DNA from 3 places in the Mesorhizobium sp. C399B genome. Region 2 is predicted to be linked to each of the others. Evidence: predicted binding sites of a transcription regulator. Region 2 holds the regulator's gene; each other region holds the start of a gene.
The links. The regulator PhoB, encoded in region 2, activates phosphate uptake and scavenging genes when phosphate is short. The targets are predictions, from matches to a motif close to TGTCATNNANCTGTCAT.
Positions count from the first base shown of each region.

Region 1 (7,542 bases), 850 kb from region 2:
TTGGCCGATGCCGGCGTCGCCGTGCTGATGATCTCCAGCGACATGGAAGAGGTGATCGGCGTGTCCGACCGCATCGCCGTCATGCATGAGGGCCAGATCTCGGGCATTCTCGACAAGGAACAATTCAGCCAGGAAAACGTGCTGTTGCTGGCGGTCGGCAAGCCGGCAAACTAGCGGGCTTCAGGCGATTGCCGGTCCGGCGCATTGGGGAGAAGATGATGAGCAAAAAAGATCTCGGCCTGCTGATCCTGATCCTGGTGGTCGGCGCCGTGGTGACCGCCATCAACCCGCGCTTCCTTTTACCGATCAACCTCGCCAACACCTCGAACCTGATCGGCCTGTTCGGGATCCTCGCCATCGGCCAGGCCTTCGTCATCATCACCGGCGGCATCGAATTGTCGGTGGGATCGCTGGTGGCGCTGCTCGGCACGCTGTTCATCGATTTCATCGCCGTGCGCGACATGCCATGGCCGGTGGCGCTGCCGCTGATCCTGGTGCTGGGCGGCATCATCGGGCTGGCGCATGGCTGGCTGATCACAAGGCTGAAATTGCAGCCCTTCGTGGTGACGCTGTGCGGCCTTTTGATCTATCGCGGGGTCGCCCGTTTCTATACCGCCGACGGCACCGCCGGCTTCGCCTTCGGCCAGAATTTTCCCGAGCTCGAATTCCTCACTGCGGGCCGCAGCTATGGCGTGCCCAACAGCTTCATCGCACTGATCGTCATTTCGATCGTCATGTGGGTGGTGCTGCACCGCTCGGTGTTCGGACGCTACCTCTATGCCATCGGCAAGAACGAAGAGGCGGCGAAATATTCAGGAATTCGCACCGGCCGTGTCGTCATGGCCGCCTATGTCATCTGCGGCGTGCTGACGGCGCTGTCGGCGATCTATTTCGCCATGTACACGCGCTCGATCTCGCCGGCCAGCCACGGCCAGTTCTACGAACTCTACGCCATTGCCGCCGCCGTTCTCGGCGGCTTCTCGCTGCGCGGCGGCGAAGGCTCGCTGGTCGGCGTCATCCTGGGCACCGTGCTGCTGCAGGAGTTGCAGAACCTGGTCAATCTGCTCGGCATCCCGTCCTCGCTCAACTTCGCGGTGATGGGCGGCGTGATCCTGATCGGCGTGCTGGTCGACCAGCAATGGGGCGTGTTCCGCGCAAGGCGGCTGATGCTCGATGCCAGCCGCAAGACTGTCGCGGCCGAGTAGCGCTACATCACGCCGGAGATATCCGAGAAGGCCATCGCCTTGCGCAGCACCTCGGCGAAGCGTTCTCCGGCGGCTTCGCGCTGGCCGCCGTTGTCGATGGAGGTGACACCGGGTCCGGACAAAGCGACATTGGCGCTGCGGGCGAGCCGAGCCAGCACTTCGCCGCGCGATTCGCGGCCGCGCTGGGCGAGACGCTCGGCGAGGATTTCCGGCGAAGCGGTGATCTCGACGACAGCCAGATTGGCATAGCGCTCCCGCAGCACCGGGATGACTGCGCGCGAGACATTGGCCACGGCGACATGGCCATTGGCTATCGACCAGTCGACATCGGCCGGGATGCCATAGCGCAGGCCGTGCGCCTCCCAGGAAATGGCGAAAGCGCCGTCGGCCTGGGCCTCGGCAAAGGCGGCGTCGGCCAGCGTGTCGTGATCCTCGCTTGCGGCGTCGCTCGGCCTGGTGATGACCCGGCGGACGAACTCCAGCTTCGTCTCGTCGGCAAACAAGGTGCGGGCATAGCCGATTACCGTATCCTTGCCGGCGCCGCTCGGGCCGACGACGGCGACGAAGACGCCGTTGCGGACCGGAAAGGCCTCGCTGGTCAGTTCGCGCTCGATCGACGCCGAGACCATCAGGCGACCCGCCGCCCTTGGCGCCAGACGGTGCGCACGACCGGCACATGGTCGTCGACGCGCACCCGCACGAGGTCGGCGCGGCGGCCCTGTTCGATGACGCCGCGGTCGTTGAGGCCGATGGCCTCGGCCGGGTTCTTCGACACCATCGCGACCGCCTGCGGCAAGGAGATGCCCTCGACGACGTCGCCGAGGAAGAAGGCCGACTGGATCAGGCTGAAAGGGATATAGTCGGACGACAATATGTCGAGCAGGCCGTCGCCGGCCAGCGTGCGGGCCGAGACATTGCCCGAATGCGAGGAGCCGCGCATGACGTTGGGCGCGCCCATCAGCACGCCGAGCCCGGCATCCTTCGAGGCCTTGGCGGCTTCCAGCGTGGTCGGGAATTCCGCGACGCGCACGCCCTGCTCGATCGCTTCGTCGACATGGCCCGATGTGGCGTCGTCATGGCTTGCCAGCACAATGCCCCGCTCGTTGCAGGCGGCTGATATCGCCACCCGGTTCGGTCCCGAATTCTTCGCTGATTCCGACATCCGCTTTTCGCAGAACAATTGGAAGTCGCGATCGGTCAATTTCAGCTTGCGCTGATAGTAATGGGCGTAGGTCTCGAGATTGACGAACTGACGCTGTCCCGGCGCATGGTCCATCAGCGAGGCCAGCTTGACCCGCCCGTCGCCATCGAAATTGGCGAAAGCCCGCAAGCAATCCGGCGCCGAGACCTCGCAGCGCAGGTGCAGGAAATGGTCGGCCCGCAACCGGTCTTTCGCGACGCTGTCCTCGATCGCGCCGGCGAGCTTGCGGATGTCGTCGGAGGTAATATCCGCGTCCTCGTCCATGCCGACACGCAAAGCGTCGAGCACGGTGGTGATGCCGGCGGTGGCCACCTGCGCGTCATGGGCAAGGACGGCGGCGATCGGGTTCCAGCGCACTTTCGGGCGCGGCGCATAGTGGCCTTCGAGATGGTCAGTGTGCAGCTCGACCAGGCCGGGAATGATGTAGTCGCCGCCCATGTCCTCGCCGCCCATGCTCCCGCCGATTTGGCCGGTGCCGGCGTCGATGCCGGAGATAAAACCGTCGCGCAGCACGAGCGACCCTTCGACGATCTCGTCGGCAAGCACGATGCGGGCGTTGTGGAGAACGGTTTCGGCGGTCATTTCAGGCAGTCCTTGCTTACTCGGACGAATTGTGGTCAGGCAGTTTTTCGGGCAGCCCGGCGGCCGAGCGCATGATGCGAAAGCACCATGAACGGAGCGCCCGGTTCGGTTTCGACGAACAGCGTCAGCGCATCCACCAGCACCGGCTGCTGCAGCACATCGGCGAACAGGCTGTCAATTGCCGCGCGCAGACGTTGGCTTTCCTGCGGCCCGGCCCGGCCGGACAGTGTCATGTGGAAGCGAAAGGTCTCAAACACATAGGGATAGCCCCACTGGCAGAGATTGCGGAACTCGGCCGGCTTCAGCGAATCCGGGCTGCGCCGCTCGATCTCGGCCTCGGTGAGCGGCGCGCGAAAACGGTCGAAGCTAAGCACGACATCATCGGCGAAACGGTTGAGCGGCGGCAGCGGGCCTTCCGGCAGCAAAGCGAAGAAACCATCGATCTGGCTGACGACCAGGCGCGGGATGGTGACCGTCGGCATTGCTTCGGCAAAGGCGTCCAGCGCCGCGCGCAACGAGCTTTCGGTTTCGTTGGCGGCCAACCGGAAGGGCGCTTTCAGCGTCGCATGAAAACCGTAGCGCCGCGCCGATGCGGTGTGAAAGGCGACTTCGGCCGCCGACAGCTCGCCCACCGCCTCGACCGGCCTCGCGGCGGCGCCAAAGGGGTCGCGGCCCAGCCAGTTGGCGGCGATCCGCGCCAACGGCTCGTCCTGCCTTGGGGTGAAATAGATGGCGTAGCGCATCGAAAAAAATCCTCGTCAGCCCGCTGCCATAGGTGATTTCCATGACGGATTGACGAAGCTTATGCGGGTTTTCGAAGGCAAATCGACCCCATGGATCGTTAGCCGACGATTTTTTGCTGCTGGACCAACCGCTTCCGGCGCAAGCGAAGGCCGATCAGGCCTTCGTCAGCCACTCGTGCTCGGGCGCGTTGTGGAACTTCCACGTCCGCTTCGGCCCGGCCATGACGTTGAGGTAATAGAGGTCGTAGCCGTGGCAGGCGGCGCAGGGGTGATAGCCCTTGGGCACCAGCACAACATCGCCGTCCTCGATCGCCATGGCTTCGTCCAGCTCGCGGGCGCCGGTCTTGTCGGCGTCGGTGTAGACGCGCTGGAAGGCAAAACCCTGCGGCGGGTTGAGGCGGTGGTAGTAGGTTTCCTCGAGATAGGATTCGGCAGGCAGATTGTCCTGGTCGTGCTTGTGCGGCGGGTAGCTCGATGTGTGGCTGCCGGGCGTGATGACCTCGACCACCAGCAGCGAGTCGGCCGGCTTACCCTCGGGCAATATGTTGGTGACGTAGCGCGTGTTGGTGCCTTTGCCACGCACTTCCTGACCGAGGTCGTCCGGGACGATGACGCGCACCGGGAGGCCGCCGCCAAGGCCCGGCGCCGAGCAGACCGCGAGCTCGAGATCGGTGTCGGCGGTGACCGACCAATCCGACCCCTCAGGAATATAGACCGACCACGGCTTGCCCTCGAAGGGCGACATGCGCTCGCCGAGCAGGCCGAGTTCCTGGCCGCCGGCCCTTGCCGTGCCCTTGCCGGTGACGAACACCAGGCAGACTTCGCGATCCCGCGTCTTGCCGGATGCGGTCGCGCCCGGCTTCAGCCGGTGCAGGTCGAAGCCGACATAGGTCCATCCGGCGCTGTTGGGCGTGACATGGGCGACGCGGCCATGGCCCTTGTCGGCTTTGACGAGCAGTTTCGACATGTTTTGTCTCTCCTATCGCATGTCTTCGAGGTCGGCCTCTCAACTTCGTCATCCTAGGGCGAAGCAGGAGCGAAGCTCCGTCGCGAAGACCCTAGGATGACGAAGCGAGGGACGTTCCGGCCAATCATCGACGTAGGCGATACGCCAGGTGTCCAGTGTCCGACCCGCAAGCCCTTCCGAGCCACGGCCGCTTCATTCCTTCGGTCCGGCGTCCGCCTTCGCTTCGCCGGTCTTCGGTCGATCAGGCGCAGCCTTGCTCTCCTCCACCGGCTTGTAAAGATAGAAGAACTGCCAGACGGCGTAGGCGGCAAAGCCGAGCGCAATGATGCCCCAGAATGGGGTGCCGGAGGCGAATTCTATTCCGGCCCAGATCACGCAGACGGCGACGACGGCAACGCGCCGCCACAGCGGCCGGAAGAACGGGTGCTCGTAATCCTTCATCGGATCGCCTCAGGCATTGGGAAAACCCTGCGTTTCCACCGTGTAGCCGGCCGCCGTCATCACCCGCATCAATTCCTTGTGGCCGACCTGCGCCATCTTGAGCGGCGGGTTCTTCTTCGGGTCCTGCTCGGCCTCGACGACGAACCAGCCTTCATAGCCATGCTCGGCGAAGCGCTGCACAATGGCGCCGAAATCGAGCGAACCGTCGCCAGGCACCGTGAAGGCACCGAGCGCCACGGCGTCGAGAAAGGACTGCTTTGTGCGGTCGAGCCCGTCGATCACGCCCATGCGCACATCCTTCACATGGACATGGCTGATGCGCTTGTGGTGGTTGTCGATGGCGCGCAGCACGTCGCCACCGGCAAAGGCGAGATGCCCTGCATCGAGCAGCAACGGAATGCCTTCGCCGGAATGGCGCATGAAGGCATCTAGCTCCGGCTCGGTCTCGACCACTGCCGCCATGTGATGGTGATAGGACAGCGGCATGCCTTGCTCGGCGCACCATTCGCCGAATTCGGTGAGGCGCCTGGCATAGGCCCTCATCTCGTCGTTCGACAATTTCGGCTTGGTGGCGAGAGGCCTGGAGCGATCGCCCTGGATCGAGCGGCCGACCTCGCCATAGACGATGCAAGGCGCATTCACCGCCTTGAACAGGTCGATCATCGGCTGGATGCGATCCTTGTTCTTGCCCATGTCCTCATCGACCAGCGTGCCTGAGAACCAGCCGCCGCACAGCGTCACGTCGGCCTGCTTCAGGATCGGCAGCATGATTTCGGGGTCGTTTGGAAAACGCCGGCCCATTTCCATGCCGGTGAAGCCGGCAGAGCGCGACTGACGCAGGCACTCTTCCAGCGAGACGTCGTCGCTGAGGTCGGCAAGATCATCGTTCCACCACGCAATGGGGGACATGCCCAGTTTGGCTTTCAAGTTTTAGCTCCGGTTTCTTGTTCACCCTCCCGTTGTGGGGAGGGTCGCTGCGAAGCAGCGGGTGGGGTGCGGCGCCAGACCCCCACCCGGACCTGCGGTCCGACCTCCCCACAAGGGGGAGGTAGGGGGCGGGTGCATGTACATCAATCGCCGATTGTCTGCATCTGCCGCTTTTCGTCATAGGCCTTGCGCGCTGCGTTGACCTGCGGCCGTGCGGAGACTTCCGGCACCGCGACATCCCACCAATGGCCGCCGGCATCGGTGGAAATCAGCGGGTCGGTGTCGATGACCAGCACGGTGGTGCGGTCGTTGGTTTTCGACTTTTGCAGCGCGGTCTCCAGGCCGGTGATCGACGGCACCTTCTCGGCAATAGCGCCCATGCTGGCCGCATGCGCGGCGAAGTCGATGTCGGGCAGGATCTCGTGGCGCGCGTCCTTCAAGAGGTTGTTGAAGTTGGCGCCGCCGGTGGCCATCTGCAGCCGGTTGATGCAGCCATAACCCCTGTTGTCGAGCACCACGATGGTCAGCTTCAGGCCAAGCATCACCGACGTGGCGATTTCGGAATTCATCATGAGGTAGGAGCCGTCGCCGACCATGACGACGATTTCCTGGTCGGGCTTGGCCATCTTGGCGCCGAGCCCGCCGGCAATCTCGTAGCCCATGGTCGAGAAACCATATTCGCCATGGTACGAGCCGGGCGCGCCTGCCTGCCAGAGCTTGTGCAACTCGCCCGGCAGGCCGCCCGACGCATTCAGCAAGGTCACGCCGGATCCTAGCGCGCGCTGCACGGCGCCGATCACCTGCGCGTCCGACGGGAAGGCGGCGTTGGTTGACGCCGTCACCTTGGAGGCTTCGGCCTGCCAAGCCTTCTTGCCTTGGGTCGCATTGTCGGTCCATGTCGCCGGTGCTTTCCAGTTCCCCAGCGCAGCACCGAGTTCGGCGAGCCCTTCGGCCGCGTCGGCGACCAGCGGCAGCGCGCGGTGCTTGCCGGCGTCGAAAGGCTGCACGTTGAGGCCGATGATGGTCTTGCCGGAATTCTTGAACAGCGCCCACGAACCGGTGGTGAAATCCTGCAGGCGGGTGCCGATCGCCAGCACGACATCGGCTTCCTCGGCCAGCCGGTTGGCGGCCGACGTGCCGGTGACGCCGACCGCCGCCATGTTCAGCGGATGCGTGTCCGGCAGCGAGGATTTGCCGCCTTGCGTCTCGCAGACCGGAATGCCGGCGCTCTCGGCGAATTTCGCCAGTTCATCCGAAGCCTGCGAATACAGCACGCCGCCGCCGGCGATGATCAGCGGTTTTTTCGCACCCTTCAGCGCGGTGACCGCCGCCGCCAATTCATGGCGGTCCGGGCGCGGACGGCGCTGGTGCCAGACACGTTCGGCGAAAAAGCTCTCGGGATAGTCATAGGCCTCGGCCTGCACGTCCTGGCAGAGCGACAGCGTCACCGGGCCGCATTCCGCCGGATCGGTCAGC
Region 1 is NZ_CP100472.1:3,460,384-3,467,925, reverse strand. It holds gene NLY36_RS16780 (sugar ABC transporter ATP-binding protein) at 1-174, shown strand, start outside; gene NLY36_RS16775 (ABC transporter permease) at 219-1,205, shown strand; gene phnN (phosphonate metabolism protein/1,5-bisphosphokinase (PRPP-forming) PhnN) at 1,208-1,837, opposite strand; gene NLY36_RS16765 (alpha-D-ribose 1-methylphosphonate 5-triphosphate diphosphatase) at 1,834-2,988, opposite strand; gene NLY36_RS16760 (DUF1045 domain-containing protein) at 3,024-3,731, opposite strand; gene iolB (5-deoxy-glucuronate isomerase) at 3,886-4,698, opposite strand; gene NLY36_RS16750 (hypothetical protein) at 4,891-5,139, opposite strand; gene iolE (myo-inosose-2 dehydratase) at 5,149-6,066, opposite strand; gene iolD (3D-(3,5/4)-trihydroxycyclohexane-1,2-dione acylhydrolase (decyclizing)) at 6,210-7,542, opposite strand, start outside.
Region 1: NLY36_RS16760 (DUF1045 domain-containing protein) is a predicted target of PhoB. The motif match lies at 3,773-3,789, and genes of this name have one in related genera.

Region 2 (7,542 bases):
CCGGAACCTGCATATAGGCGATGATGAAGCCCTGGAACGCGCCGATCAGCAGACCAAGCACCACGCCGGCGGCAAGCGCGACGACCCAGAGCCAGGGGTTTCCAAGCTGGAAGCCGATGACGCGAATCAGGAATTCGGCCTGTGCCACGCCCATGATCATGCCGATCACGCCTTCGACGGAGCCCACCGAAAGGTCGATGTTGCGCATGACGATGACCAGTACCATGCCGGTCGCCATGATCGCGACCGAGGACGTCTGCACCGACAGGTTCCAAAGATTGCGCGGCGTCAGGAAAAGCCCGCCCGACAGGATATGTATGCCGACCCAGATGACCAGCAGCGCGCCGACCATGCCGAGCATGCGCGTGTCGAGCTCGGTCGCTTTCAGGAACCGGGCGACCGCGCCGAGTTCAGACGCTCGTGCCGTATCGGCCTGCGGATTTGAGGTCGTGTCGGTCATGATGTCCTCCAGCGGCTTGCCGTCTGGCGCGGATGCCGGACCACAGCCTAGAAGTTTGCCGCCGATGGCGGAAACACACAATTCTCGTAGAGAAAACGCCGCGGCTTGACAGCCGCGGCGCCTCATTTCTTCAAGTCGTCGAGATCAGTTGCAAGCCGCGACGCTGCCGGCGGCGACGCCTGTGCAGACTTCGTCCTTCTTGATCCAGCCGGCGTCGATGACGACGTTGAGGTTGTCCTTGGTGATCGCGACGGGGGTCAGGAACAGCGACTTGACGGTGTTGCCGCCAGGCGTGGTGAAGTCCTTGGCGCCGGCAATGTCGCCCGTCTTCTTGCCATCGGCAAGCTGCGAGGCGATCTCGGCGGCGTTCTTGCCGAGTTCGCGCGCGTCTTTCCACACCGACACCGTCTGCGTGCCGAGCGCGATGCGGTTCAGGGCGGCATGGTCGCCGTCCTGGCCCGAGACCGGAACCGTTCCGGCAAGGCCCTGCGCCGTCAGCGCGGCGACAACGCCGCCGGCGGTGCCGTCATTGGCCGCAACCACGGCATCGACCTTGTTGTCATTGGCGGTCAGGAACTGTTCCATGTTCTTCTGGGCGTTGGCCGGCAGCCAGCCATCGGTATAGGCCTCGCCGACATTCTTGATCTTGCCCGAGTCGATGGCTTCCTTGAGCACTTCCATCGAGCCCGAGAACAGGAAATCGGCATTCGGATCCGAGCCCGAGCCCTTGATGAAGACATAGTTGCCTTCGGGCTTCGCCTTGAACACTTCGCGGGCCTGCATGCGGCCGACTTCCTTGTTGTCGAAGGTCAGGTAGAAGACGTCCTTGTTCTCGATCAGGCGATCATAGCCGACGACCGGAATGCCTTCGTCCAGCGCCTTCTGCACCGCCGGGCCGATGGCCGAGGCGTCCTGCGCCAGGATGATCAGCGAGTTGGCGCCCTGCGAGATCAGGCTTTCGACGTCGGTCAGCTGCTTGCCGGGATTGGACTGCGCGTCGGCCGAAATGTACTTGTCGCCGGCGGCTTCGATCGCCGTTTTCATCGCCGCCTCGTCGGTCTTCCAGCGCTCTTCCTGGAAGTTCGACCACGACACGCCGATGACCTTGTCCTTCGCCTGCGCGACCGACATCAGCGCCAGCGACATGGCGACACCCGCCAGCATGGCGGCTGCAAATCTGTTCATCATAATCCTCCCTGCGCCGCGTGCGGCGCGACAAAACTGGCCCGAGGGCCGGCACACAGAGGCGCTATTTTTTCGAGCCTCGAAAAAATACTGGTTCAATGATAACGCGCTGTCAACATCGATTCTGATGGATTCTGATGGCCGTGCCGAATTTTTTCGAGGTCCGCAATAAACAATGACAGGGCTGCCGGCGTCTGCCAATATTTGGCTGGTGCCGTCGAACGCCTTCACTATCATGAGGCGCGAGGAGGCCGGGAGGAAACAAATGTCGGTTGGAATCCGCCACGACGATCTGCGCCGTCGCAACCGTGCGATGGTGATTTCAGCCGTGCGCCGGGCCGGCCAGCCGTCGCGGACCGAGATTGCGGCGACCACCGGCCTCAGCCACTCGACCATATCGGCAATCTCGTCTGATCTGATTCAAGAAGGCATCCTGATTGAAGGCAAACCTGGCGAGACCGGCGCACTGAAACGCGGCCGGCCGCAGGTGGGCCTTGGTCTCAACCCGGAAGCGGCGGCGGTGATGACCGTCGTGCTGTCGCTCAATTTCCTGTCCGTCACCGTCATCGACTATGCCGGCCACGTCGTCGCCGAGGAACAGCGCCGGCTGGACACGCTGACCAAGCCGCGCGACGAGCTGATTGGCGAATGCGTAGCAATCGTCCGGCGGCGGCTTGAGGATCCCGACCTCGATGTCCAGAGCATCGCCCGCATTGCCATGGGCATCCAGGGCATCACCGATTCGCAGGCGCGCGCCATGCTGTGGTCGCCGATCACGCCACTGACCGACATTGCCTTCGCCGACATGTTGGAAGCGGAATTCGGCATTCCTGCCACCATGGAGAACGATTGCAACATGATGGCGGTGGCGCTGCAATGGCGCCAGCCCGAGCGCTACCGCGACAATTTTATCGCCATCCTCTTATCGCACGGCATCGGCATGGGCCTGGTGCTGAAAGGCGAACTGTTCACCGGCACCCATTCCTCGGGCGGCGAGTTCGGCCACATGATCCACCGTCCGGGCGGCGCGCTCTGCCGCTGCGGGCGGCGCGGCTGCGTGGAAGCCTATGCCGGAAACTACGCCATCTGGCGCAGCGCCAAAATGATGGGCGAGGATGCCGAGCCGGTCGATATCAGCGACGCTGATATGCGCGCACTCGCCGCGCGCGCCCGCGAAACCGACGGCCCGGAGCGCGAAGCCTATCGCAAGGCCGGCGAGGCGCTCGGCTTCGGCCTCGGCAGCCTGTTTGCGCTGATCGATCCGGCACCCGTCGCCATGGTCGGCGTCAGCGCCGCCGCCTTCGACCTGATCGAGCCGGCATTGCGCGAAGCGATCGCCCAGACCGCCGGCGGCCAGCACTCGAAATCGATCTCCTTCGACACCGAGCCCAACGAGCTGCCGCTGATCCGCGAAGGCTGTGCCATGCGCGCGCTCGGCTTCGTCGATCAGGAGATTTTCGCGCCGGGCATTCAGGCCAAATCCGGCAAGCATGTCGCCTGAATGGCCGGCAACGGCGCGACGCGCAGCATCCTAGTCTTCCCTGATCGCGTAGCCGGCGCCGCGAATGGTACGGATGACATCCGGCATGCGGCCGTTGTTGACCGCTTTGCGTAAGCGCCCGACATGGACGTCGACGGTTCGCTCGTCGATATAGATCGTCTCGCCCCAGACATTGTCGAGCAGTTGGCTGCGCGAGAACACGCGGCCGGGATGGCGCATCATGAATTCGAGCAGCCGGAACTCGGTCGGTCCGAGCCTGATCTCGCTCTTCTTGCGGTAGACACGGTGCGACTCGCGGTCGAGCACGATGTCGCCGACCTTGAGCACGCTGGACAGCACTTCCGGCTTGGCCCGGCGCAGCAGCGCCTTCACGCGCGCCATGAACTCCGGCGTCGAGAATGGCTTGACCAGATAGTCGTCGGCGCCGGTGGACAGGCCGCGCACGCGATCGCTTTCCTCACCGCGCGCGGTCAGCATGATGATCGGCAGCCGCTCGGTTTCGGGCCGCACTCTAAGCCGCCGGCAGAGCTCGATGCCGGAGACAGCCGGCACCATCCAGTCGAGCACCAGGAGATCGGGCACGTTTTCCTGCAGGCGGATCTCGGCCTCGTCCCCGCGTGTCACCACCTCGACCTGATAGCCTTCGGATTCGAGGTTGTAGCGGAGGAGCACGCCTAGCGGCTCCTCGTCCTCCACGACCATGATGCGTGGCGCGATCATAGGCAGTTCACCCTCATCAGGCCGGCGTGGCCATCGCCGTCTCGTCCTGCTTCGGACGATTGGCGGGCAATTGCTGGCCGGTCAGCACATAATACGCATTTTCGGCGATGTTGGTGACATGATCGCCGATGCGCTCAAGATTCTTGGCGCAGAACAAGAGATGCGTGCAGGCGGTGATGTTGCGAGGGTCTTCCATCATGTAGGTCAAAAGCTCACGAAACACGGACGTGTATTTGACGTCGATGCGCTCGTCGTCATTCCTGAGTTTTGCAAGAGCTGCCGCATCGGTGGCGGCATATTCCTCGACGACGCCTTGCACCTGGATCAGCACCAGTTGCGCCATGGCATCGATGGAGTGCGAGAGGTCGCGCGGCGTGACGCTCAAGCCCACGGTGCCGACGCGTTTGGCGATGTTCTTGGCGAGATCGCCGATGCGCTCGAGGTCGCCCGCCATGCGGATCGAGCCGACCACGGCGCGCAGATCGTTGGCCATCGGCTGGCGCTTGGCGATCAGCGTGATGGCGCGGTCGTCCAGTTCGCGCTGGCGCGCATCCATGATGGCGTCGTCGGAAACGACACGCTGTGCCAGCGCATTGTCCGAATTGAGCAGCGCCCTGGTCGAGCCGCTGACCATCGAGCCTGCCAGATCGCCCATGTCGCGGATCAGCTTGCTGATCTGCCCGAGCTCTTCATCGAAGGAGGCGACGGTATGTTCACCCATGATCTTGGTCCTCGTGCCTGAAAATTCACCCGCCGGACGGCTCAGCCGAAGCGGCCGGTAATGTAGTCCTGGGTGCGCTTGTCGTCGGGGTTGGTGAACATCTTGTCGGTGGCGCCCTCCTCGACGAGATAGCCGAGATGGAACATCGCCGTGCGCTGCGAGACGCGCGCCGCCTGCTGCATCGAATGGGTGACGATGACGATCGTGTAGTTCTGGCGCAGTTCGTCGATCAGCTCCTCGACACGGGCGGTGGCGATCGGATCGAGCGCCGAGCAGGGCTCGTCCATCAGGATCACCTCCGGCGACACGGCGATGGCGCGCGCGATGCACAGGCGCTGCTGCTGGCCGCCGGACAGGCCGGTGCCGGGCTCCTGCAGGCGGTCCTTGACCTCGTTCCAGATCGCAGCCTTCTTCAGGCTCTGCTCGACGATCTGGTCCATGTCGGACTTGCGCTTGGCCAGCCCATGGATGCGCGGGCCGTAGGCGACGTTCTCGTAGATCGACTTCGGGAACGGGTTGGGTTTCTGGAACACCATGCCGACGCGGGCGCGCAGTTCGACGACATCGATGTTCTTGTCGTAGATGTCGTCTTCATCGAGCGTGATCTTGCCGGTCACCCGCGCCGAATCGATGGTGTCGTTCATGCGGTTGAGGCAGCGCAGGAAGGTCGACTTGCCGCAGCCGGACGGGCCGATCAGCGCCGTCACCTGGTTCTGGCGGACGTCGAGATTGACGTCGAACAACGCCTGCTTCTCGCCATAGAACACGCCGACCTTGTCGCCGCGCATCTTGATGACTTCGTTCGACTTGGCGTTCATTTTGTCGCCCACTGCATTCTCAAGGGACTGTTCGGTCATGATGTTCATACCAAATTGCCTTTTTTCTACCAGCGCCGCTCGAACCGGCGCCGGAGCACGATCGCGGTGATGTTCATGGCCATGAGGAAGACGAGCAGGATGATGATGGCGCCGGACATGCGCTCGACAAAAGCGCGCTCAGCCTCGTTTGCCCACATATAGATCTGAACCGGCAGCGCGGTCGCCGGATCGAAAGGCGTCGTCGGATAATCGGCGACGAAAGCGACCATGCCGATCAAGAGCAGCGGTGCTGTCTCGCCGAGCGCACGCGCCAGGCCGATGATGGTGCCGGTAAGGATGCCTGGGGCGGCAAGCGGCAGGATGTGATGGAACACCATCTGCATCTTGGAGGCGCCGAGACCTAGGGCCGCCGAGCGGATAGACGGCGGCACCGCGGCGAGGGCGGCGCGCGTGGCGATGATTATGGTCGGCAATGTCATCAAGGTCAGCACCAGGCCGCCGACGAAGGAAGCCGAGCGCGGCATGCCGAGGAAGTTGATGAACACGGCAAGGCCAAGCAGACCGAAGACGATCGACGGCACCGCCGCGAGATTGTTGATGTTGACTTCGATCAGGTCCGTAAAGCGGTTCTTCTTGGCGAACTCCTCCAGATAGATGGAGGCGGCGACGCCGATCGGCAGCGCCAGCAACAGCACGATCACCATCATGTAGAACGAGCCGATGATCGCCACGCCCATGCCCGACGTTTCGGGCCGGCTGGAGGCGCCATAGGTGAACAGGCCGGTGTTGAAATGCTCGGCCATCACGCCGTCGGCTTTAAGCTTGTTCATCCAGTCGATCTGCTGGTTGGACACCTTGCGGCGCGCTTCATCGACGCCGAGGTCGATCTGGCCCTTGAAGGCCGAGTCGAGGTTCGCGGCAGCCAGGATGTCGACGTCACGCGTCCTGCCGATCACCGACGGATCGGCGGAGACGATGTCGCGCAGCTGGACGCGGGCGCCTTCCGACAGGAAGCCCTTGAGCTTCAGCATCATCGGCTTGTTGGCCGGATCGATGCCGAGCTTGGCCACCAGCGCGTTTTCGGCGAGCTTGGGATAGTTCGCCTTGATCAGCACGGTAGGGTCGGTCGCGCGCTTGCCGGAGGGATCGATCACCTTCTCGTCGAAGGTGACCGGCAGCGTCACCGTCGTCTGCCAGAAGGCGGTGTAGCCTTTCGAGACGATGGTGATCAGCATGATGGCCAGGAACGCCAGGCCCACCGAGATCGCAATCACGCCATAGATGCGGAACCGGCGTTCGGCGGCATAGCGCGCCTTCAGCCCGATGTCGCGGCGCGGTCGCGCGACGGCGCCCGCCATCGTGTCCAGGGGGATGTCGGTCATTCGTACTGCTCCCGGTACTTGCGCACGATGTAGAGGGCGACGATGTTCATCACCAGCGTCAGCGCGAACAGCGTCAGGCCGAGCGCGAAGGCGACCAGCGTCTGCGGCGAGTTGAACTCGAGGTCGCCGGTCAGCTGGTTGACGATCTTGACGGTGATGGTCGTCATCGCCTCGAACGGATTGGCCGTCAGATTGGCGGCGACGCCCGCCGCCAGCACGACGATCATCGTCTCGCCGATGGCGCGCGACGCCGTCAACAGGATGGCGCCGACGATGCCGGGCAGTGCCGCCGGCAGGATCACCCGCTTGATCGTCTCGGAGCGGGTGGCGCCGAGGCCGAGCGAGCCGTCACGCATTGCGCGCGGCACCGCGGTGATGATGTCGTCGGACAAAGAGGACACGACCGGGATCAGCATGACGCCCATCACCAGACCGGCGGTGAAGATGCTCTGGCCCTGGATGAAGGGCGAGCCGCCGGTGAGTGCCGCCGACAGGTCGCGCAAGAACGGTCCGAGCGTGACAACGGCGAAGATGCCGTAGACGATGGTCGGAATGCCGGCCAGCAGTTCCAACGCCGGCTTGACCACCGAGCGCACACCGCGCGAGGCATATTCGGACATGTAGACCGCCGACATCAGCCCGACCGGCACTGCGACCAGAAGCGCGACGGCGGCGATGTAGAGCGTGCCGGCGAGTAGCGGGATCAGGCCGAACTGACCCTGGCTGCCGCCGGAACCGGCGGCGGCGAAACGCGG
Region 2 is NZ_CP100472.1:2,607,820-2,615,361, forward strand. It holds gene NLY36_RS12380 (sugar ABC transporter permease) at 1-460, opposite strand, end outside; gene xylF (D-xylose ABC transporter substrate-binding protein) at 605-1,645, opposite strand; gene NLY36_RS12390 (ROK family protein) at 1,911-3,146, shown strand; gene phoB (phosphate regulon transcriptional regulator PhoB) at 3,177-3,866, opposite strand; gene phoU (phosphate signaling complex protein PhoU) at 3,883-4,587, opposite strand; gene pstB (phosphate ABC transporter ATP-binding protein PstB) at 4,629-5,453, opposite strand; gene pstA (phosphate ABC transporter permease PstA) at 5,471-6,787, opposite strand; gene pstC (phosphate ABC transporter permease subunit PstC) at 6,784-7,542, opposite strand, start outside.

Region 3 (7,542 bases), 120 kb from region 2:
CCGAGGTGACGGACTCGGAATTCGCAGGCTCGATGTGCACCATTGCCGTGCGGCTGTTGAACAACCCCGATCCGCCGGACGCCGCGGCGATCGGCAGCACACCGCTGACCTTACGCAAGCCGGGAATCGACGCACCTGCCGTCGGCGAGATCGTGCGTCTGACAGTTTCCGGCAAGGCGCATGTCTTCGCCTGAACTGCCGATGCGTCGGTTTGGCGCGAGCGGCTGCGTCAATCGACTCGTTTCCCAGCATTGTCGAACCAATGCAGCTTCTCGGCCCTCGCCACGACGCGCAGTTGATCGCCGGGTTTGGCCGTGGCGCGGCCGGCCACACGCACGACGATGCGGTTGCCGCCGGCGGCACAGTGAAGAAAGCTTTCGGCTCCCACAGGTTCGACCGCCTCGACCGCCGCAGGCAGAATAAGCGCGCCGGATGATGCCTCGGCACTGAAGGTGACGTCGGCATCCTCAGGGCGGAAGCCAAGCGTGGCGGCGTTCGTAGGCGCGAAGTCAACCGTCTTGCCGTCGGTCAGCGCCGGACCAGCCGGTCCTTGCGAAAGAGGCAGAAGGTTCATCGGCGGCGCTCCGATGAAGGAGGCGACGAAGGTCGATGCCGGCTTCTCGTAGATGTCGAGCGGCGCGCCCGTCTGCTCGACCAACCCGCCATTCATGACGACGAGAATATCGGCCAGCGTCATCGCCTCAAGCTGGTCGTGGGTGACGTAGACCGAGGTGACACCGAGCGAGCGCTGCAAATTCTTTATTTCGACCCGCATCTGGCCGCGCAGTTTGGCGTCGAGGTTGGAAAGCGGTTCGTCGAACAGGAAGACTTTTGGATTGCGCACGATTGCGCGACCCATGGCCACGCGCTGGCGCTGGCCGCCGGAAAGCTCGCGCGGGCGCCGGTCGAGCAGCGCCGTGAGCTCCAGCACCTTGGCGGTCGAGCGAACCCTGCTGTCGATCTCGTCCTTGGGAGTACCCCGGTTGCGCAACCCGTAGGCCATGTTGTCGTAGACCTTCATATGTGGATAGAGCGCATAGTTCTGGAACACCATGGCGATGTCGCGCTCGGTCGGACCGATCGTGTTGACGATCTTGCCGTCGATGGCGACGGTGCCGGAAGAAATGGTCTCAAGCCCGGCGATCATCCGCAGCAGCGTGGACTTGCCGCAGCCGGACGGCCCAACCAGCACGCAAAGCTCCTTGTCGGGAATGGCGATGGAGACACCCCTCACCGCCTCGACGCCGCTGGGATAGACCTTCTTCACATCCTTCAGATCGACGGTCGCCATCGGCTTCTCACTTTTCGGAATCGACAAGTCCGCGCACGAACCAGCGTTGCATCAGCACCACGATCAGGATCGGCGGCAGTATGGCCAGCATCGCGGTGACCATGACCAGATGCCATTGGGTATCGGCATCGGCGAAGGAGACCATCTTTCTAAGTGCGATGACGATGGTGTTCATGTCGTTGCTGTTGGTGACGAGCAGCGGCCACAGGTACTGCGTCCAGCCATAGATGAAGAGGATGACGAACAGTGCTGCGATGTTGGTGCGCGACAGCGGCAGCAGGATGTCGAAAAAGAAGCGCCATGGTCCGGCGCCGTCGACACGCGCCGCTTCCACCAACTCACCTGGGATGGTCATGAAGAACTGGCGAAACAGAAGCGTGGCGGTGGCCGAGGCGATCAGCGGAATGATCAGGCCGGCATAGGTGTCGATCATGCCGAGATCGACCATCACCTTGTAGGTCGGCAGGATGCGCACCTCGACGGGAAGCATCAGTGTGATGAAGATCAGCCAGAAGAAGACCATCCGAAGCGGAAAACGGAAGAACACGATCGCATAGGCCGAAAGGATCGAGATGAAAATCTTCCCCACCGCGATGCCGAGCGCCATGATCGTGGTGTTGAGCAGCAATCGGCCGACACTGACGCCGCCGATGCGGCCGACACCGCCGAACAGCGCCTCGCTGTAATTGTTCCAGACCTGGTCGCCGGGCAAAAGAGGCAATGGCGGCTTGAGGATGGTCTGCAGCGTCTGCGTGGAGGCAACGAAGGTGTAGTAGATCGGGAAAGCGACGATCAGGATGCCCAGGATGAGCACGGCGTGGGCGATGAGGGCGCGAAGCGGGGACTGACCAATCATCGCTCGCGCTCAACCGTAGTGGACTTTGCGTTCCACATAGCGGAACTGGATGGCCGTGAGTGAGATGACGATGACCATCAGGATGACCGACTGCGCGGCCGAATCGCCGAGGATCAAATTGACGAAACCGTCATTGTAGACCTTGTAGACCAGCGTCTCGGTGGCCTTGCCCGGCCCGCCGCCGGTGACGGCATGGACGATACCGAAAGTGTCGAACAGCGCATAGACCGTGTTGACGACCAGCAGGAAGAAGGTCGTCGGCGCGAGCAGCGGGAAGACGATGGTCCAGAAGCGCTTCGTCTCCCCGGCGCCGTCCATGGCCGCCGCCTCTATCAACGTCTTCGGCACCGCCTGCAGCCCGGCGACGAAGAACAGGAAATTGTAGCTGATCTGCTTCCAGGCAGCCGCAGACACCAGCAGGATCATGGCTTGGTTGCCGTTAAGCAAAGGATCCCAGGCAATGCCGAGACCTCTCAAGGCGTAGGCCAGCGAACCGATCGAGGGGTTGAACAGAAACAGCCACAACATGCCGGCAATCGCCGGCGCCACCGCATACGGCCAGATCAGCAGCGTGCGATAAAGGCCTCTGCCGCGCACCACCTTCTCGGCCATGACGGCAAGCAACAGGGCCACACCCATGGCGACGATCGCGGTCGCCAGAGAGAACACCAGCGTGACTTTGATCGAGTTGAGGTAGGCCGGGTCGGCCAGCACCTTGCGAAAGTTGGCGAGCCCGACGAACTTGCTCTTCAGCCCGAACGGGTCTTCCCTAAGCATCGACTGGTAGAGCGCCTGCCCGGTCGGCCAGTAGAAAAAGATCAGCGTAATGGCGAGTTGCGGCGCCACCAGCAGGTAAGGCAGGGTCTTGTTGGGGAAGACGACGCGTGGAGACAGGGTGATTCCCTCGCTATTCAGGAAATCGTCCACGCGGGTCCGCGTGGACGAGGTTCAACTGACAAATCGCTTCAGTTTCCGATCGCTTCCTGAATCGCCTTGTTGCCGCGTGCGACCGCGTTGTCGAGCGCCTGCTGCGCAGTCTGCTGGCCGGCCAGCATCTTCTCGAACTCCTCATTCTCGATGTCGCGCACCTGCGGCAGGTTGACGAGGCGCACGCCCTTCGAGTTCTCGGTCGGCGCCTTGCCCAGCATCTGCAGGATCGGCGTCTCACGGCCCGGGTTCTTGTCATAGAAGCCGGACTTCTTGGTCGCCTCATAGGCAGCGAGCGTCACCGGCAGATAACCCGACTTCTGATGCAGATACTCCTGCACTTCGGTCTTGGACAGGTGGGAGAAGAACGCCGCGACGCCCTTGTATTCCTCGTCCGATTTGTTGCCGAACACCCACAGGCTGGCGCCGCCCGGCGTGGTGTTCTGGGGCGCGCCCTTGGCGTCACTATCATAGGGAAGCTGGCCGATGCCGTAGTTCATGCCCGACTTGACGATGTCACCGAGACCCCCCGACGATTCGGTGAAGATGCCGCATTCTCCGGCAAGAAAGATCTGCTTGGCTTCGGATGTACGGCCGCCATATTTGAAGGTGCCGTCCTTGGCCAGGTCGGCGAGCGCCTGGAAATGATTGACGAAGATCGGCGCATTGATCTTGAGCTCGACGTCGGTTCCGGCAAGTCCGTTCTGGTTGGTGCCATAGGAAACGTCATTCCAGGCAGCGAAGGCCTCAAGGTGGATCCAGGTCAACCAGGTCGAGGTATAGCCGCAGGAAGCGGCGCCGCTCGCCTTGATCTTCTTGGCGGCTTCCCACACCTCGTTCCAGGTCTTTGGCGGATTGTTCACATCAAGCCCGGCCTTCTGGAAGATATCCTTGTTGTAGTAGAGGATGGGCGACGAGGAATTATAGGGGAAGGACAGCATGGTCCCGTCCGGCTTCGAATAGTAGCCGACGATGCCGGGCAAATACTGGCTCTTGTCGAAGGTCACGCCGGCGCTGGTCAGCACATCGGCCACCGGCTTGATCGCACCTTCGGCGGCCATCATGACGCCGGTACCCACGTCGAACACCTGGATGATGTCGGGCGCTTGCCCCGCACGAAAGGCAGCGATGCCGGCATTCAGCGTTTCGGGATAGGTGCCCTTGAAAACAGGGAGAATTTCATAGTCGCTCTGGCTGGCATTGAAATCCTTGGCGATCTTGTCGACCACCTCGGCATTGGCGCCGGTCATTGCATGCCACCAACTGATCTGGGTGGCGGTGAAGGCGGAGGTGGTGGAAAGCAGGGTCAAGGTGGCGGCAACACCGGCCGCAAAGCCGAACAACTTCATGTTTCATCTCCCGTTTGTCATTGGCGAAAGGGGCGCTCCCGCGAACGCAATATGTGTCGCTGATGACAATCGGACAACGGATTTGTTGCTGTTTCGTGAATTTCATACCCGGCTAACTTCGCGCCCCCTCGCCTTGCAACGAGGACAGAGAGAAATGCCAAGCCGGCTCAGCGATAGAATGGGGCATGGTGGGCCTGCAAGGATCGCCGACCGCCCAGCGATGCGTGAAGGGCCCGCGTGACAGCGCCACGCACCTGCACCGTGCGGCCGCCAAACCGGCGCTCGGCCAGATCGAGATCGGCCGAGCGGCATCGCGCCAGGCGCTGCTGTAACCGTGCGTCTGGAATGAGAACAGGATCGCCGCAACGTACAACCCGAAAAACCCGCTGTAGTTGTAGTTCGCATAACCGATTCTTCGTCAAGCGTGGCATACTAATCAAGTGGACGGCTTGATTGCTGTGGGAGAGCAGGTGGGGCGAGATGCTGACGGTCTATAATTGTATCGTGCATGAGCACGATCTGAGACTGGTCGCACTGGCAGCGCTCATTTGCGGTATTTCTTCCTTCTCGGCGGTCAACCTGCTTCGCCATGTCGACCGCTCGAGCGAGCGCAACCGCTATACCTGGCTGATGATAGCAGCCACTTCCACCGGCTTCGGTATCTGGGCGACGCATTTCATCGCAATGCTTGCCTTTTCTCCCGGAATCCCCAACGCCTACAATACGGAAATGTCGGCGCTTTCGCTCGCCGGTTCCGTCGCCCTGACCGCTGCGGGCATGTGGATCGCCACCTTGCGCCGGGGCATCGACTACCCTCTGGTCGGCGGCGCGGTCCTCGGCGCTGGTATCGCCGCCATGCACTATATCGGCATGGCCGCCTTCGAGGTCGAAGGGCGCATCGTCTGGAACCCGCTGCTGGTCGGCGTCTCGGTGCTGACAGGCGTCACCCTCGCCGCGCTGGCGCTGCTGGTCGTGTTGCGACGGCCGTCCATGCAGGCCACAATCGCCGCCGCCATCCTGTTGACGCTGGCGATCTGCAGCCTGCACTTCATCGCCATGGGCGCGGTGTCGATCTTCCCGGACTCCTCCATCGAGATATCGCAGTTCACGGTCGAACCGGTGTCGCAGGCCTTCGCCGCCGCTGCAGTCAGCATGGCTATCCTGGTGCTTTCAGCCGCAGCATTGTGGATCGACCTTCGCTTCCGGCGTCACAAGCTCGAGGCCGAGCGCATGCACGGCCTCGCCAACGCCGCCGTCGAGGGGCTGATCGTCTGCGACGGCGCCCGCATCGTCAGCGCCAATGACAGCATCGCGGCACTCACCGGCATTGCGCCGGAAGTGCTGAACGCGATGCTGCTTGGCGACCTCTTCGGCGAACGCACCGCGGCCGGCATGTCCGACTGCAGCGGACAGGCACAGGAAGCCGAACTCAGAGCCCATGACGGCGCCACCATCCCCGTCGAACTTATCGCCAGAAGCATCGACTATTGCGGCAAGCGGCACAGCGTGGTCGCCGTGCGCGACATCCGCGAACGCAGGAAGGCCGAGCAGGAGATCCTGCGCCTCGCCCATTTCGACCCGCTGACCGGGCTCCCCAACCGCCGCAGTTTCTCCGGCCGGCTCGAGGCCGAAATTGCCGCAATGGACCGCGGCGGCAAGGGTGGGCATCTTGCGCTGCTGCTGCTCGACCTCGACCGCTTCAAGGAAGTGAACGACCTGTTCGGGCATGGCGCCGGCGATGCCATGCTGCAGAAGGTGGCGCTATGCGCCTCCGCCGTGCTCCGCCACGGACAGATGCTGGCGCGTCTCGGCGGCGACGAGTTCGCCATCATCGCTCCGAACCTTCCCGATCCGCAGGCGGCCGGCCGCATCGCCGAGGCGGTGCTGGCGGCCATGCGCGAGGAAAACCGGCTGTCGGTCGGTGGCGGGCTGGTGTCGGCCAGCATCGGCATTGCACTTTATCCGCTCGACGCCGATGAGCCGACACTCCTGGTCAGCCACGCCGACACCGCGCTCTACCGCGCCAAGGCCGAGGGCAAGGACACTTACCGTTACTTCGAGGCCTCGATGGGCGCCGAGGCGCGAGACCGGCGCGTGATGGAGCACGAACTGCGCCAGGCCATGGCGCGCGATGAGTTTCGCCTCGTCTACCAGCCACAAAAGGAGATCAGCAGCGGGCGGATGGTCGGGTTCGAAGCGCTGATCCGCTGGCGCCATCCGCAGCGCGGCGACGTGTCGCCGGCGACCTTCATCCCGGTGGCCGAAGACAGCGGCGTCATCATCCAGATCGGCGAATGGGTGCTGGCGACGGCCTGCGCCGAGGCAGCGCGCTGGAAGAACCCTCTCACCGTCGCGGTCAATGTCTCGGCGGTGCAGCTCCACAATCCGAATTTCAGCCGCAAGGTGCATGAAGTCCTGCTCGGCTCCGGCCTGACGCCCGGCAGGCTCGAACTCGAGATCACCGAAACGGCGCTGGTCAAGGACATGCCGCGCGCGCTGGCGACCTTGCGCCAGGTGAAGGCGCTTGGCGTGCGTGTGGCGATGGACGATTTCGGCACCGGCTACTCCTCGCTGTCCAATCTCCGCGCCTTCCCCTTCGACAAGATCAAGATCGACGGCTCATTCATCAAATCAGTCGACAGCAACGGCCAGGTGGCAGCCATCGTGCGCGCCGTTCTGGGGCTTGGCCGCGGTCTCGGCCTGCCGGTTCTGGCCGAGGGCGTCGAGACGCTGGGCGAGCTGAAATTCCTCGACGCCGAGGCCTGCGAGATCGGCCAGGGCTACTATCTAGGCCGGCCCAGCCCGATCGAGGCGTTCAGCGAACTGACCGGCGTCGCGGCACCGGCGGCACAAGACGACGCCGGCGTCAAACAACGCGGCGGCAGCATCTTGATGCTGCCGCCGGCGGCGGCCCTGCGCTCAGCCTAGAGCAATTAGTGTGAAACGGTTTCCGTCCGAAATTGCGTCGAAACAAAAAAGTTAGCGCGGGTAGCCGTTTCGACGAAACGGTGAACCGCTCTAAGGGGCGAGTGCGGCCTCGACCAGGCGCTTGGCATCCGGTCCTGACCATTCGGCCGGTCCGTTCATATGCGCGATCAGGCAGCCTTCGCCATCGATCA
Region 3 is NZ_CP100472.1:2,485,940-2,493,481, forward strand. It holds gene NLY36_RS11760 (ABC transporter ATP-binding protein) at 1-194, shown strand, start outside; gene NLY36_RS11765 (sn-glycerol-3-phosphate import ATP-binding protein UgpC) at 230-1,291, opposite strand; gene ugpE (sn-glycerol-3-phosphate ABC transporter permease UgpE) at 1,299-2,147, opposite strand; gene ugpA (sn-glycerol-3-phosphate ABC transporter permease UgpA) at 2,157-3,041, opposite strand; gene ugpB (sn-glycerol-3-phosphate ABC transporter substrate-binding protein UgpB) at 3,113-4,423, opposite strand; gene NLY36_RS11785 (hypothetical protein) at 4,609-4,755, shown strand; gene NLY36_RS11790 (bifunctional diguanylate cyclase/phosphodiesterase) at 4,904-7,351, shown strand; gene tlpA (thiol:disulfide interchange protein TlpA) at 7,442-7,542, opposite strand, start outside.
Region 3: ugpB (sn-glycerol-3-phosphate ABC transporter substrate-binding protein UgpB) is a predicted target of PhoB. The motif match lies at 4,486-4,502, and genes of this name have one in related genera.